One region of the Exiguobacterium sp. RIT452 genome, then DNA from elsewhere that is predicted to be linked to it. Evidence: riboswitches for the same ligand, from Rfam matches in the RefSeq annotation. Region 1 holds a riboswitch; each other region holds the start of a gene.
The links. A riboswitch is a leader RNA that binds a small molecule or an ion and turns the genes downstream of it on or off. The one in region 1 is predicted to bind S-adenosylmethionine.

Region 1 (3,866 bases):
TGAATGGGACATCGTCTTCGGATGATCGCGAAGTCAGTCCGGGACCTCGTCGGAAATACGCCGCTTTACGAGATTACTTCATTCGATTTGCCTGCTGGTACGCGGATTTTGGCGAAGCTCGAATGGATGAACCCTGGGGGCAGCGTCAAAGACCGCCTGGGCATTCAACTCGTTGATGCAGCTATCGAACAAGGATATGTGACACGAGGCGGAACGATCATCGAACCGACTGCCGGCAACACCGGCATCGGTTTGGCGCTCGCCGCTAAAAAATATGACTTACAAGTCATCTGTGTCGTTCCTGAAAAATTCAGTCAGGAGAAACAGACGTTGATGCGGGCACTCGGCGCGACTGTCGTCAACACACCGACTGAACTCGATATGCAAGGCGCGATTGATAAAGCAAAAGAACTGGGACAAACGATTCCGAACAGCTATGTCCCGCTTCAATTCGAAAACGAAGAAAATCCGGTCACGTATCAGCGGACACTTGGTCCTGAGCTGATGGCGGAACTCGATCACATCGATTGGTTCGTCGCCGGATGCGGGTCAGGCGGAACGTTTGCAGGAACCGCTGCTTACTTGAAAGAGCGGCTTGGAACAAAAGGCGCGATCGTCGAACCGGAAGGATCCGTCCTCAACGGGGGACCAGCCGGACCGCATAAGACGGAAGGCATCGGTACGGCTAAATGGCCGAGCCTTGTTTCCCGCGATCTGGTCGATGAGATTCATACGATTTCGGACCACGACGCGTTTACGAAAGTTCATGAATTAGCGGCACGTGAAGGTCTGCTCGTCGGCAGTTCAGCCGGCGCGGCACTCGCGGCAGCACTTGATATTGCAGAACGTTTTCCCGGCAGTACCATCGTCACCGTCTTCGCCGACAGTGCCGAACGGTATTTGAGCCAACAAATCTTTGAAAAGGTGGACGAGACACATGCGTAAAAAGACAGCATTGATTCATGGAGGAACAGGCGTCGATCGAGCAACTGGTGCCGTTACACTTCCGATTTATCAAACGAGTACGTACAAACAAGAGAAAATCGGTCAATTAAAAGAAGGCTACGAATACTCGCGGACAGCCAATCCGACACGGACAAGCATCGAACGATTGATCGCGGACCTCGAAGGCGGCGCACGCGGTTTTGCCTTCGGATCAGGAATGGCTGCGATTCATGCTGTCTTTAACCTGCTTGAGTCAGGTGATCATATCGTCATGACCGATGATGTCTACGGCGGAACGTTCCGTTTGATGCAACGTGTCTTGCCGAAGTTCAACATCCAAGTGACGTTCGTCGATACGACGGATCTTGCCGCGACGGAAGCTGCGGTTCAAGACAATACGAAGATGCTGTACGTCGAAACACCGACAAACCCATTATTGAAAGTCACGGATATCGCGGCTGTCGCTGACATCGCGAAACGTAATAACTTAAAACTCGTCGTCGACAACACGTTTGCGACACCATACTTGCAACAACCACTTGCACTCGGCGCAGACATCGTCTTGCACAGTGCCACAAAATACATCGGCGGACATTCAGACGTCGTTGCCGGACTCGTCGTCGTCAACAGCGATGCACTTGGTGAAGACCTTCACTTCATTCAAAACTCGACAGGCGGTATTCTTGGACCGCAGGACAGCTTCCTGCTCGTCCGTGGTTTACGGACACTTGGTATCCGGATGGATGCAATCGAAGAAACGTCACACGATCTCGTTCAGTTCTTACAGGAACAAGATGTCGTCTCGAACATCTTCTATCCGGGACTTCCAACACATCCGGGTCATGCGACACAACAAAAACAGGCGACTGGTTTTGGCGGCATGATCAGCTTTGATGTCGGATCAGCGGAAAACGCGGAGAAACTCGTCGAAGCGACACACTTCTTCACGCTGGCTGAGAGTCTTGGAGCTGTTGAAAGCTTGATTTCTGTTCCGGCACGCATGACACATGCCTCGATTCCGGCAGAACGTCGCGCTGAGCTCGGCATCACGGATGGTCTTGTCCGGATTTCGGTTGGACTTGAGGACGCAGAAGACTTGAAAGAAGATTTAGCACGTGCTTTCAGCCTGCTTCAACCGGTTTCAGAAAAAACTGTTTGACAAGCAAAATAACCCCTGCTAATATTCAGATTATATTAAAAATAACTAAATACCGAATACTCTTATCGAGAGTGGTGGAGGGACTGGCCCGATGAAACCCGGCAACCGCGGAATTTATTCCGAAGTGGTGCTAATTCCAGCAGACGAATGTCTGCAAGATGAGAGCAAATGGTTTTGTGTACTGAAAAAGTGCGCGCGTTTGCTCTAAAACGTGCGCACTTTTTTTACGTTTAGGAGGGACAGTATTGATTCGCTTACAGGATGTAGGAAAGATTTATCGCTCGAAGCGCGGATCGGTTGAAGCCGTCGTCAATGTCGACTTAACAATCGAGCGCGGTGAAATTTTTGGAATAATCGGTTATTCGGGAGCAGGGAAGTCCACCTTGATCCGATTATTGAATATGTTAGAAGCTCCGACGAGTGGTTCGATTCAAATCGACGGAGTCGAAATGACGACGTTACGTCCAAAAGAATTACGCGGTGTTCGCAAAAACGTCTCGATGGTCTTCCAGCACTTTAACCTGCTGTGGTCACGGACGGTCGAAGAAAACATCATGTTCCCGCTCGAACTCGGTGGTTATCCGAAAGCACGCCGTAAAGAACGGGTCGCCGAGCTGATTCAACTCGTTGGACTCGACGGACGTGAAGGGGCTTACCCGTCCCAACTGTCGGGTGGGCAAAAACAACGGGTCGGGATTGCCCGGGCACTGGCGTCTAACCCGGACGTCTTATTATGTGACGAAGCGACAAGCGCGCTGGATCCGAAAACGACGGACTCGATTTTAGAGTTGCTCGTCGACATCAACAAAAAACTGAAACTGACCATCGTCTTGATCACACATGAGATGCACGTCATTCAAAAAATCTGTAACCGGGTCGCCGTCATGGAAGCCGGGAAAATCGTCGAACAAGGACCGGTCGCCGAAGTCTTCCGTCATCCGAAACAAGCGATGACAAAAGAGTTCGTGAAACAGTTAACGTCTTCATCAGAAAACGAATTGACGTTTGCGAAATTAAGGGAACGGTATCCGACCGGGAAAATCGTTCAGTTGACGTTTGTCGGTTCAACTGCCGAAAGCCCGATTCTTGCCGAAGTCATGAAAGATTCGACCTTATTATTTAATATCATTGGCGGGAACGTCGGACAGACGCAAGACGGTGCCCTTGGGACACTGTTCATTCAGTTGATCGGTGCCGAACATGAAACACAAGCGGTCATCGCCAAACTTCAAGCGAGTGACGTTGAAGTGGAGGTGGATCATCGATGAGTACATTTTTCAGTGAATTGGATTGGGAAATGGTCTGGGAAGCGACCGGCAGTACGGTTTATATGACGGCTGTTTCAGGGCTCGCGACGTTTATCCTCGGACTGGTCATCGGTCTCTTGTTATACGCGACAAACGAAGAACTGTTGTTTAAAAACCGAGCGCTGTATTCCGTACTCAGCTTTTTAGTCAATGTCTTCCGCTCGATTCCGTTCATTATCCTGTTGATTTTATTGATTCCAGTCACGTTAATCATCGTCGGATCATTTTTAGGACCGACCGCTGCGTTACCGGCGTTAATTCTGGGTGCGGCACCGTTTTACGGCCGGATGGTCGAACTCGCTCTTCGTGAAGTCGATAAAGGGGTCATTGAAGCAGCCGAATCGATGGGCGCAACGAAATTCCAAATCATCTATAAAGTCTTGATTCCGGAAGCTCTTCCGGCAATCGTTTCAGGTATTACCGTAACACTCGTCGCACTCGTCGGTTACACGGCA
Region 2 (3,866 bases), on a different contig from region 1:
GTTCGTGCGGTGTCACGTCAAACGCCGGATTAAAGACCGGTACACCCGCAGGCGCCGTCACCTGTCCGGCAAACTGCGTCACTTCCGTCGCTGCCCGTTCTTCGATCTCAATCTCGTCGCCTGATAAACTCGTTAAGTCAAACGTCGACAGCGGTGCGGCGACGTAAAATGGAATTCCGAAGGCACGTGCGAGTAACGCCAGCTGGAACGTCCCGATTTTATTGGCCGTATCGCCGTTTCGGGTAATCCGGTCCGCTCCAACGATGATGGCGGTGATCTGTTTTTCCTTGATCGTATGCGCGACCATATTGTCCGTGATCAAGGTGACGTCAATCCCTGCCCGTTGCAACTCCCATGTCGTCAAACGCGCACCCTGCAACAAAGGCCGTGTTTCCGACGCATAGACGGATAACGGGATGCCTTGCTCCTTGGCGAGATAAAACGGGGCCAGTGCCGTCCCGTAAGCCGCTGTCGCAATCGATCCGGCATTACAAATCGTCAACACCCGGTCATTGGCCTGAAACAACTCCAAGGCATGCACGCCGATTTGCCGTGACGTCTTGGCATCCGCTTCATAAAGCGCCACCGCTTTTTGTTCCAGACGTTTCGGCAGTTCTGCAAGCGTCGTGGCCGAAACGATGAGCTGATTCAGTTCGTCGAGCACGTTCCGCAAATTGACGGCGGTCGGCCGGGTGGCCAGTAATTGGGCCGACACCGTCAGCAGTTCCTGTTTCACTTCGTCAAGCGATCCTGTTGTCCGAAACGCTTCCTGCACGAGGACGAAACCGCCGAATAAACTGATTGCCGGCGCCCCCCGGACACGCAGTTGTTTAATCGCTTCAATCGCCTGCGCCAAATCGTGAATGACTTCATACCGTTCTTCTTCCGGGAGACGGGTTTGGTCCAAGATCGTCACTGTTCCGTTTTCATAGATGATGCTCTGAACGAATTGACTCATCGGCTGAGTTCCTCCGTTACATCAAAGTTCCGCAGATCCGTAAACGTCTTGCATTCCGTCCGGCGTTTGATCAACGCAGTACCGAGGCGTAACGCATGACGTTTTCGTTCGAGACGAACGGTCGGATCGGTAATCTGTTCCAAGTCCGCGACCGGTGCCAGTCCGATCGTCCGGCGAATCAACTCGCATCCGGCAAACCCAAGCGCATCTTGTAAAATCGTACTGAGGACATCCTCAACGAGACCGTCCGCTGAACGGAACGGCTCCACCGCTTCCCGCTCCCACAACGCCTTGAACGTCGACGCAAACGTCAGCCAAAACGTATCGATGTCCTTGATCCGTTCCTCGCGCAACCGGTCATAGTCCGGATAAGCGGCAAAAAACAGATGGGCGATGAACTGACCGACATCAAACCCAAACGGACCGTAAAACGCGAACTCCGGATCGATGACCTTGGTTTCTTCCGCCGAGGCGAAGATGCTGCCTGTATGTAAGTCGCCGTGCAGCAAGGCATCACCTTTCGTGATGAACAGGGCTTCGAGCTTTGCGACTTCCCGTTTCAGCTCCGCGTCGTTCCAGATCCGGTCGACTTCCGCTTCCAGTCCTGCTTCAATCGTATTCGTTTCCGCATCATAAAACGGGTCCGTGAAAATCAGTTTCTCCGTGATGTCGCACAGATCCGGATTGTAGTACTGACGGGCGATCTGTTTTTTCGCGACCGGTCCGAGGGCAAAATCCGACGTATAAAACAGCGTCCGGGCCAAATACGAACCGATGTGTTCCGCGAGCAACGGATACTTTTCTCCCGCAAGCAATCCAGCCCGGACGATTGTCAGATGAGACAAGTCTTCCATCACCGTGAAGGCTTCTTCTTTGCTGGCATGATACACACGCGGGACAAACGGAATCGCGACTTTCGCGAATTCTTTTAACGCGGACTGTTCGATCCATGCCCGTTCGAGCGACAGCGGCCAGCTTTCACCGACGACCTTCGCATACGGTAACGCTTGTTTTAAAATCAGGTGCTGGTCCCCCGCATGAATCCGAAAGACCAGGTTTAAATTGCCGTCACCGATTTCTTCTGCCGTCACCGGTTCGTTGCCGATCAGACCGAGTGTCCGGACCCGTTCGATGGCGTCCTGTACTGTAAATGCTTGATATCCCATTCTGATTTCCCCCTTGATGATCACACGAAAAAACGCCCCTTTTCGTCAAAGAAAAGAGGCGCAGTAGAATACTCCGTCCTCTTATCTCTCAGACGAATGTCTGTTGGATGTAGCACCGTGCCGGATGGTCGGTTGCTGCGGCGTCTTCGGGCCAATTCCCTCTGCCAACTCACGATAAGAGTCATATGTAGTTGTCGTGTGGTTTGATGTTGATTTGAATACTACGTGCGCCGACCACCCTCTGTCAATTCCAAATTTTAGTGCAATCCGCTCAAAACGGAGACATCTATAGAAGGAGTATTTTCAAAAAAATAAATTTTCAAAATATAGTTTGACAAGTCCGGCATCTCATGTAAAAATTGCAATTAGATTTCACAATTTCATCCAATTCTTATCAAGAGCAGACGGAGGGACGAGCCCTACGATGTCGCAGCAACCGACCACTTGGCACGGTGCTAATTCTTGCAGCTAACACGCTGACAGATAAGAGTCCACGCGCAATTTTTCATGGTCTCTTGTCATTGACGAGGGACCATTTTTGTATTTTTTAACAAGGGAGAGACGACGATCATGGCGTACATTACCGCAACTTACCAACTCGGCGTGACCGATCAGTTACCAAAACGGGCAGAGCAAATCGCCCTCGGTCTGACGGTCGGCTCATGGACCGATTTGAATCATTTGGAACAACAACAGCTTGAATCCTTCAAAGGACAAGTCGTCCATACGGAAGAACACGACGGAAAAGGGTATGTCACGATCCGTTATCCGGAACACAACGTCTCACGGGACTTTTCGGCGATTTTGACGACCGTCTTCGGCAAGCTGTCGCTCGACGGTCAAATCAAACTGACGGATCTCCAGCTTCCCGCTTCGTTCACACCGGATTTTCCCGGTGCTAAATTCGGCATCGAGGGCGTCCGCCAATTGATCCAAGTCCATGACCGCCCCCTGTTGATGAGCATCTTCAAAGGCGTCATCGGACGGGACCTCGTTTTTTTACGGGAACAACTCGAAGCCCAGCTTGCCGGCGGGATTGATCTCGTCAAGGATGACGAGATCTTATACGACAATCCGCTGACACCCGCACTCGACCGGGCGCGGATCGGACGGGAAGTCCTCGATGTGCACTATGAACGGACCGGTAAACGGGCCCTCTATGCGATTACGTTGAGTGGTCCGGTCTTCCGCTTGAAAGAACAGGCGAAACGACTGGTTGAATCCGGAGCGACGGCACTCCTGCTCAACACGTTTACATACGGGCTCGATGTCTTGCGGGAACTGGCAGCCGATCCGGAAATCCCGGTCCCGATCTTTAATCATCCGGCGTTGAGCGGTGCCTTGATCGCCAGTCCCGAGTACGGGATTGCCGCCCCGGTCCTGCTCGGAACGTTGCCGCGGATTGCCGGTGCCGACTTGACACTGTTCCCGTCGCCGTACGGGAATGTCGCCCTCGCCAAAGACTTGGCCCGCGGAATTGCCGTCGAAGCGACCCGAATCGGTGAGACCAAAACGATTCTCCCGGTCCCGTCCGCCGGAATCCACCCGGGTCTCGTCGCCCAGCTTGTTCGTGATTTCGGCGTCGATTCCGTCATCAATGCCGGTGGCGGTGTCCACGGTCATCCGCAAGGTGCTGCGGCCGGAGTCATCGCTTTCCGCCAGGCACTCGACGCAGCACTGGCCGGCGAATCACTGACAAGTGCCGCCCACCGGCACGAGGAATTACGTGTCGCCCTCGATGC
Region 3 (3,866 bases), on a different contig from region 1:
TCCGGACCGACGAACGGAATTTCTCCGACCGTAAATAAATCGGTTCCCGCGAGCACCTCGTCATGCATTTCTTGTAAAAAAGAGTGGATGCCCGGTTGATTGCCGAGATAGGACAGATCAAAGGGATCGGCAACATCCGCAAACGAGGCGCGTTTTTTGATCAGATTGATGACATCCATCCGGAATCCGTCGATGCCTTTGTCCGCCCACCACCGCATCATCGTATAGACGGCTTGTCGGACGGCTGGATGTTCCCAGTTCAAGTCCGGTTGCTCCGATGCAAACGAGTGGAAATAATACTGCTCGCGTGTCTCATCCCACGTCCACGGGCTCGGTGCGAAATAGGAGCGCCAGTTATTCGGAGGTGTTCCTTTTTCCCCATCCTGCCAAATGTACCAGTCCGCCTTTTCGCCCGTCTTGCCACGTCGCGATTCCTCGAACCAAGCGTGTTGATCACTCGTATGGTTGACGACGAGATCAAGAATCAGTTTTAAGCCCCGCTCATGGGCTGCCGCAATCAATTCCTCCAAATCGGACAGCGTTCCCGCCTTTTCCATGATCGTGTAATAGTCGGAAATATCATATCCGTTATCGACATCGGGTGATGTATAACAGGGGTTTAACCAGATGACATCCACACCAAGCGACGCGATGTAATCCAACTTTTCGATCACCCCCCGTAAATCTCCCATCCCGTCTCCGTTCGAGTCCTTAAAACTGCGCCAATACACTTGATAGACAACGGCTTCTTTCCACCAGGTTCGATTCATCCGATCATCTCCTTAGTTATCTAATCGTCTTCTTGTTCAGTGTATCAAAAACATGAAAGAGAGCGGCCGTTTTTCCCAATTATCAACAATTATGAAAAAACCCTTTTCTTTTGACTGAAAATTCGCTATCCTTGACGACAATACCTAACAAGGAGGAACACAGATGAAACATTTCGCCCCATCGATTGCGATTGATCGGCTGCCCGCTCCGGTCTTTGCTGAACTCGCTCAGCGGATTGGTGCCGTCAAAGCAGCCGGCCACGATGTCATCACGCTTGGTCAAGGAACACCGGACCAAACCACGCCCGTACATATTTTGGACGCCCTAAAAGAGGCCATCAATGACGCCGCCAATCTCCAATATCCTCCGTTTCGCGGACATGATTTTCTCAAACAGGCTGTAGCCGATTTTTATCAGTCCGAATTCGGTGTGACGATTGATCCTGCTTCTGAGGTCGCCATTTTGCTCGGCAGTAAAGCCGGCATCGTCGCCTTGCCGCAAACAATCGTCAATCCGGGTGAAGGTGTCATTGTTCCCGATCCCGGTTACCCCGACTATCTTTCCGGCGCGGCATTGGCAGGTGCTTACCCGATCACATTACCGCTCCTTGCGGAAAATGCTTTTTTACCTGACTACACGTTACTCGATACGACGGATGTCGAACGGGCCCGGATGTTGTTCCTCAACTATCCGAGCAATCCGACCGGCGCGACGGCGACGGCGGAAGCCTTTGAACAGTCGGTCGCTTTCGCTGACGCGAACGACATTTGTGTCGTCCATGACTTGGCGTACGGCGGTATCAGTTTTGATGGTCCGACCCGAAGTTTCCTCCAGACCGAAGGAGCGAAAGACGTCGGAATCGAACTCTTTTCATTATCCAAACGCTTCAACATGTCCGGCTTCCGCATCGCCTTTGCAATCGGGAATCCATCCGTCATCTCAAGTATCGAAACGTACCAGGAACACTTATACGTCAGTGCCTTTACACCCATCCAGCACGCAGCGACCGTCGCCCTGTCAAGCGACCAAACGTGTGTCCGTGAGCTGAGTGCGCTGTATGAAGCCCGTCGCGATGCCTTGTTCGGCAAATTACAAGACATCGGATGGGATGGACCGATCCCTGGTGGTTCCTTCTTCGTCTGGTTGCCGGTCCCGTCCGGCTTTACGTCACAAAGTTTTACCGACCACTTGCTGGACGAGGCGCATGTCGCCGTCACACCGGGACATTTCTTCGGTGAATATGGCGAAGGCTACGTCCGGATCAGTTTGATTGCCGACGCCGAACGATTGGTCGAAGCTGCCGAACGGATTGGTCAGCTCAATCTGTTTCAGCAAGCCGTTGCGGAATAATTCTGAAAAAACGTTTGACAGATGGGAATGATTTCCGTTAAAGTAAATCCCAACAGCATATCTACTTATCGCGAGCGACCGAGGGAATAGGCCCAACGACGTCCGGCAACCACCTTTAAGGAACGGTGCCACATCCTACAGAATGTTTCATTCTGAGAGATAAGTTACGAAATCTTACACTTCGTCGCTTTTTTCTGGTTGCTCTTAACTGGAAAAAGGCGATTTTTTTGTATAGGGAGGAAACAACAGATGATTGAATTCAAAGGCATCACCAAACGGTTCGTACGTGACCGGACACCGATTTTCGCCCTGCGTGACGTCAACTTAACGATTCAGCAAGGAGAAATTTTTGGCATCATCGGTGAATCCGGTGCCGGAAAAAGTACCTTGTTGCGTTTGATCAACGGACTCGAAACACCGACCCAAGGAACGGTCAAAGTATCCGGTATCAAACTGTCCGATTTATCCAAAGGCAGCCTAAGAGAGTTGCGCCTGAAGATCGGAATGATCTTTCAACATTTCCAATTGATTCAATCGCGGAATGTTTCCGACAACATCGCGTTCGCCTTAAAGGCAGCCGGCGTCAAACGCAGTGATTTCCCAAGCCGGATCAAAGAACTCGTTGCCCTGGTCGGACTTGAAGGATTTGAGACGAATTTCCCGAGCCAACTCAGCGGCGGACAAAAACAACGGGTCGGGATTGCCCGCGCCCTGGCGAATAATCCGAGTGTCCTGTTATGTGACGAGGCAACATCAGCTCTCGATCCGGTCACGACCCTGCAAATTCTGGAATTGCTGAAGGACTTGAATGAACGGCTCGGTCTGACGATCATCCTGATCACTCACGAGATTGATGTCGTCAAACAGATTTGTCACCGCGTCGCCGTCATGGCTCACGGTGAAGTCGTCGAAGTCGCCAACACCTACGACATATTCAGTCAACCGACCCATGACGTCACAAAACATTACGTCGATACAGCACTGCAAATCGAGTTGCCGGAACGGATACTTCGGACGACACCCGGGAAGATCATCCGTCTCCAATTCACGGGAGAAAAGACCGGTGAGAGTACGCTGTCAGAAGCGATCAAACAATTTGATATCTCGGTCAGCATCCTGCACGGAAAGGTTGATTATATTCAAAACGTCGCCTTCGGGGTGTTGATCGTCAGCCTGACCGGTCCAACGCTTCACGTCAACCGGGCCCTCACTTGGCTTGAGGAGCAACTCCATACGCTTGAGGTGATTCAGGATGTGGCTTGACCGGATTCAAACGATGTTACCGGAGTTGGCAAAAGCCTTAGGCGAAACGGCCTTGATGGTCGGGATTTCCCTTGGTTTTGCCCTCGTCGTCGGGATTCCGCTGGGAATTCTTTTATTCATCACCGACCGTGGATTGTTTTTCCAAAACGTCTTCGTTCGCAGTATTTTGGACTTTTTCGTTAATATCGTTCGTTCGTTACCGTTCATCATCTTGCTTGTCGCATTGATTCCACTGACACAATTGTTGCTCGACAATACGATCGGTCCGACAGCTGCTTCTGTCAGCTTAAGTGTTGCCGCTATTCCGTTTCTTGCCCGACTCGTCGAGACCTCACTCCGTGAGATTCCACCGGGCTTGATCGAAGCTGCTGAGGCGTGCGGCGCCACACCATTTCGCATCATCATCAGCGCCCTGTTACCGGAAGCCCTTCCCGGAATCATTCAAGCGGTGACGTTGACGACGATCAGCCTGATCGGCTTTT

Region 2: linked by a shared signal. The riboswitch ahead of mtnK (S-methyl-5-thioribose kinase) and the one ahead of D3D03_RS08805 (methionine ABC transporter ATP-binding protein) in region 1 are both predicted to bind S-adenosylmethionine.
Region 3: linked by a shared signal. The riboswitch ahead of D3D03_RS10790 (methionine ABC transporter ATP-binding protein) and the one ahead of D3D03_RS08805 (methionine ABC transporter ATP-binding protein) in region 1 are both predicted to bind S-adenosylmethionine.

What each region holds. Positions count from the first base shown of each region.
Region 1 is NZ_QXJB01000002.1:661,780-665,645, reverse strand. It holds gene D3D03_RS08820 (S-ribosylhomocysteine lyase) at 1-25, shown strand, start outside; gene D3D03_RS08815 (PLP-dependent cysteine synthase family protein) at 22-945, shown strand; gene D3D03_RS08810 (bifunctional cystathionine gamma-lyase/homocysteine desulfhydrase) at 938-2,104, shown strand; SAM riboswitch class I at 2,164-2,269, shown strand; gene D3D03_RS08805 (methionine ABC transporter ATP-binding protein) at 2,350-3,372, shown strand; gene D3D03_RS08800 (methionine ABC transporter permease) at 3,369-3,866, shown strand, end outside.
Region 2 is NZ_QXJB01000007.1:15,010-18,875, forward strand. It holds gene mtnA (S-methyl-5-thioribose-1-phosphate isomerase) at 1-958, opposite strand, end outside; gene mtnK (S-methyl-5-thioribose kinase) at 955-2,124, opposite strand; SAM riboswitch class I at 2,203-2,305, opposite strand; SAM riboswitch class I at 2,513-2,614, shown strand; gene D3D03_RS13585 (2,3-diketo-5-methylthiopentyl-1-phosphate enolase) at 2,695-3,866, shown strand, end outside.
Region 3 is NZ_QXJB01000004.1:86,506-90,371, reverse strand. It holds gene D3D03_RS10800 (alpha-glucosidase) at 1-770, opposite strand, end outside; gene D3D03_RS10795 (aminotransferase class I/II-fold pyridoxal phosphate-dependent enzyme) at 934-2,121, shown strand; SAM riboswitch class I at 2,184-2,287, shown strand; gene D3D03_RS10790 (methionine ABC transporter ATP-binding protein) at 2,371-3,384, shown strand; gene D3D03_RS10785 (methionine ABC transporter permease) at 3,374-3,866, shown strand, end outside.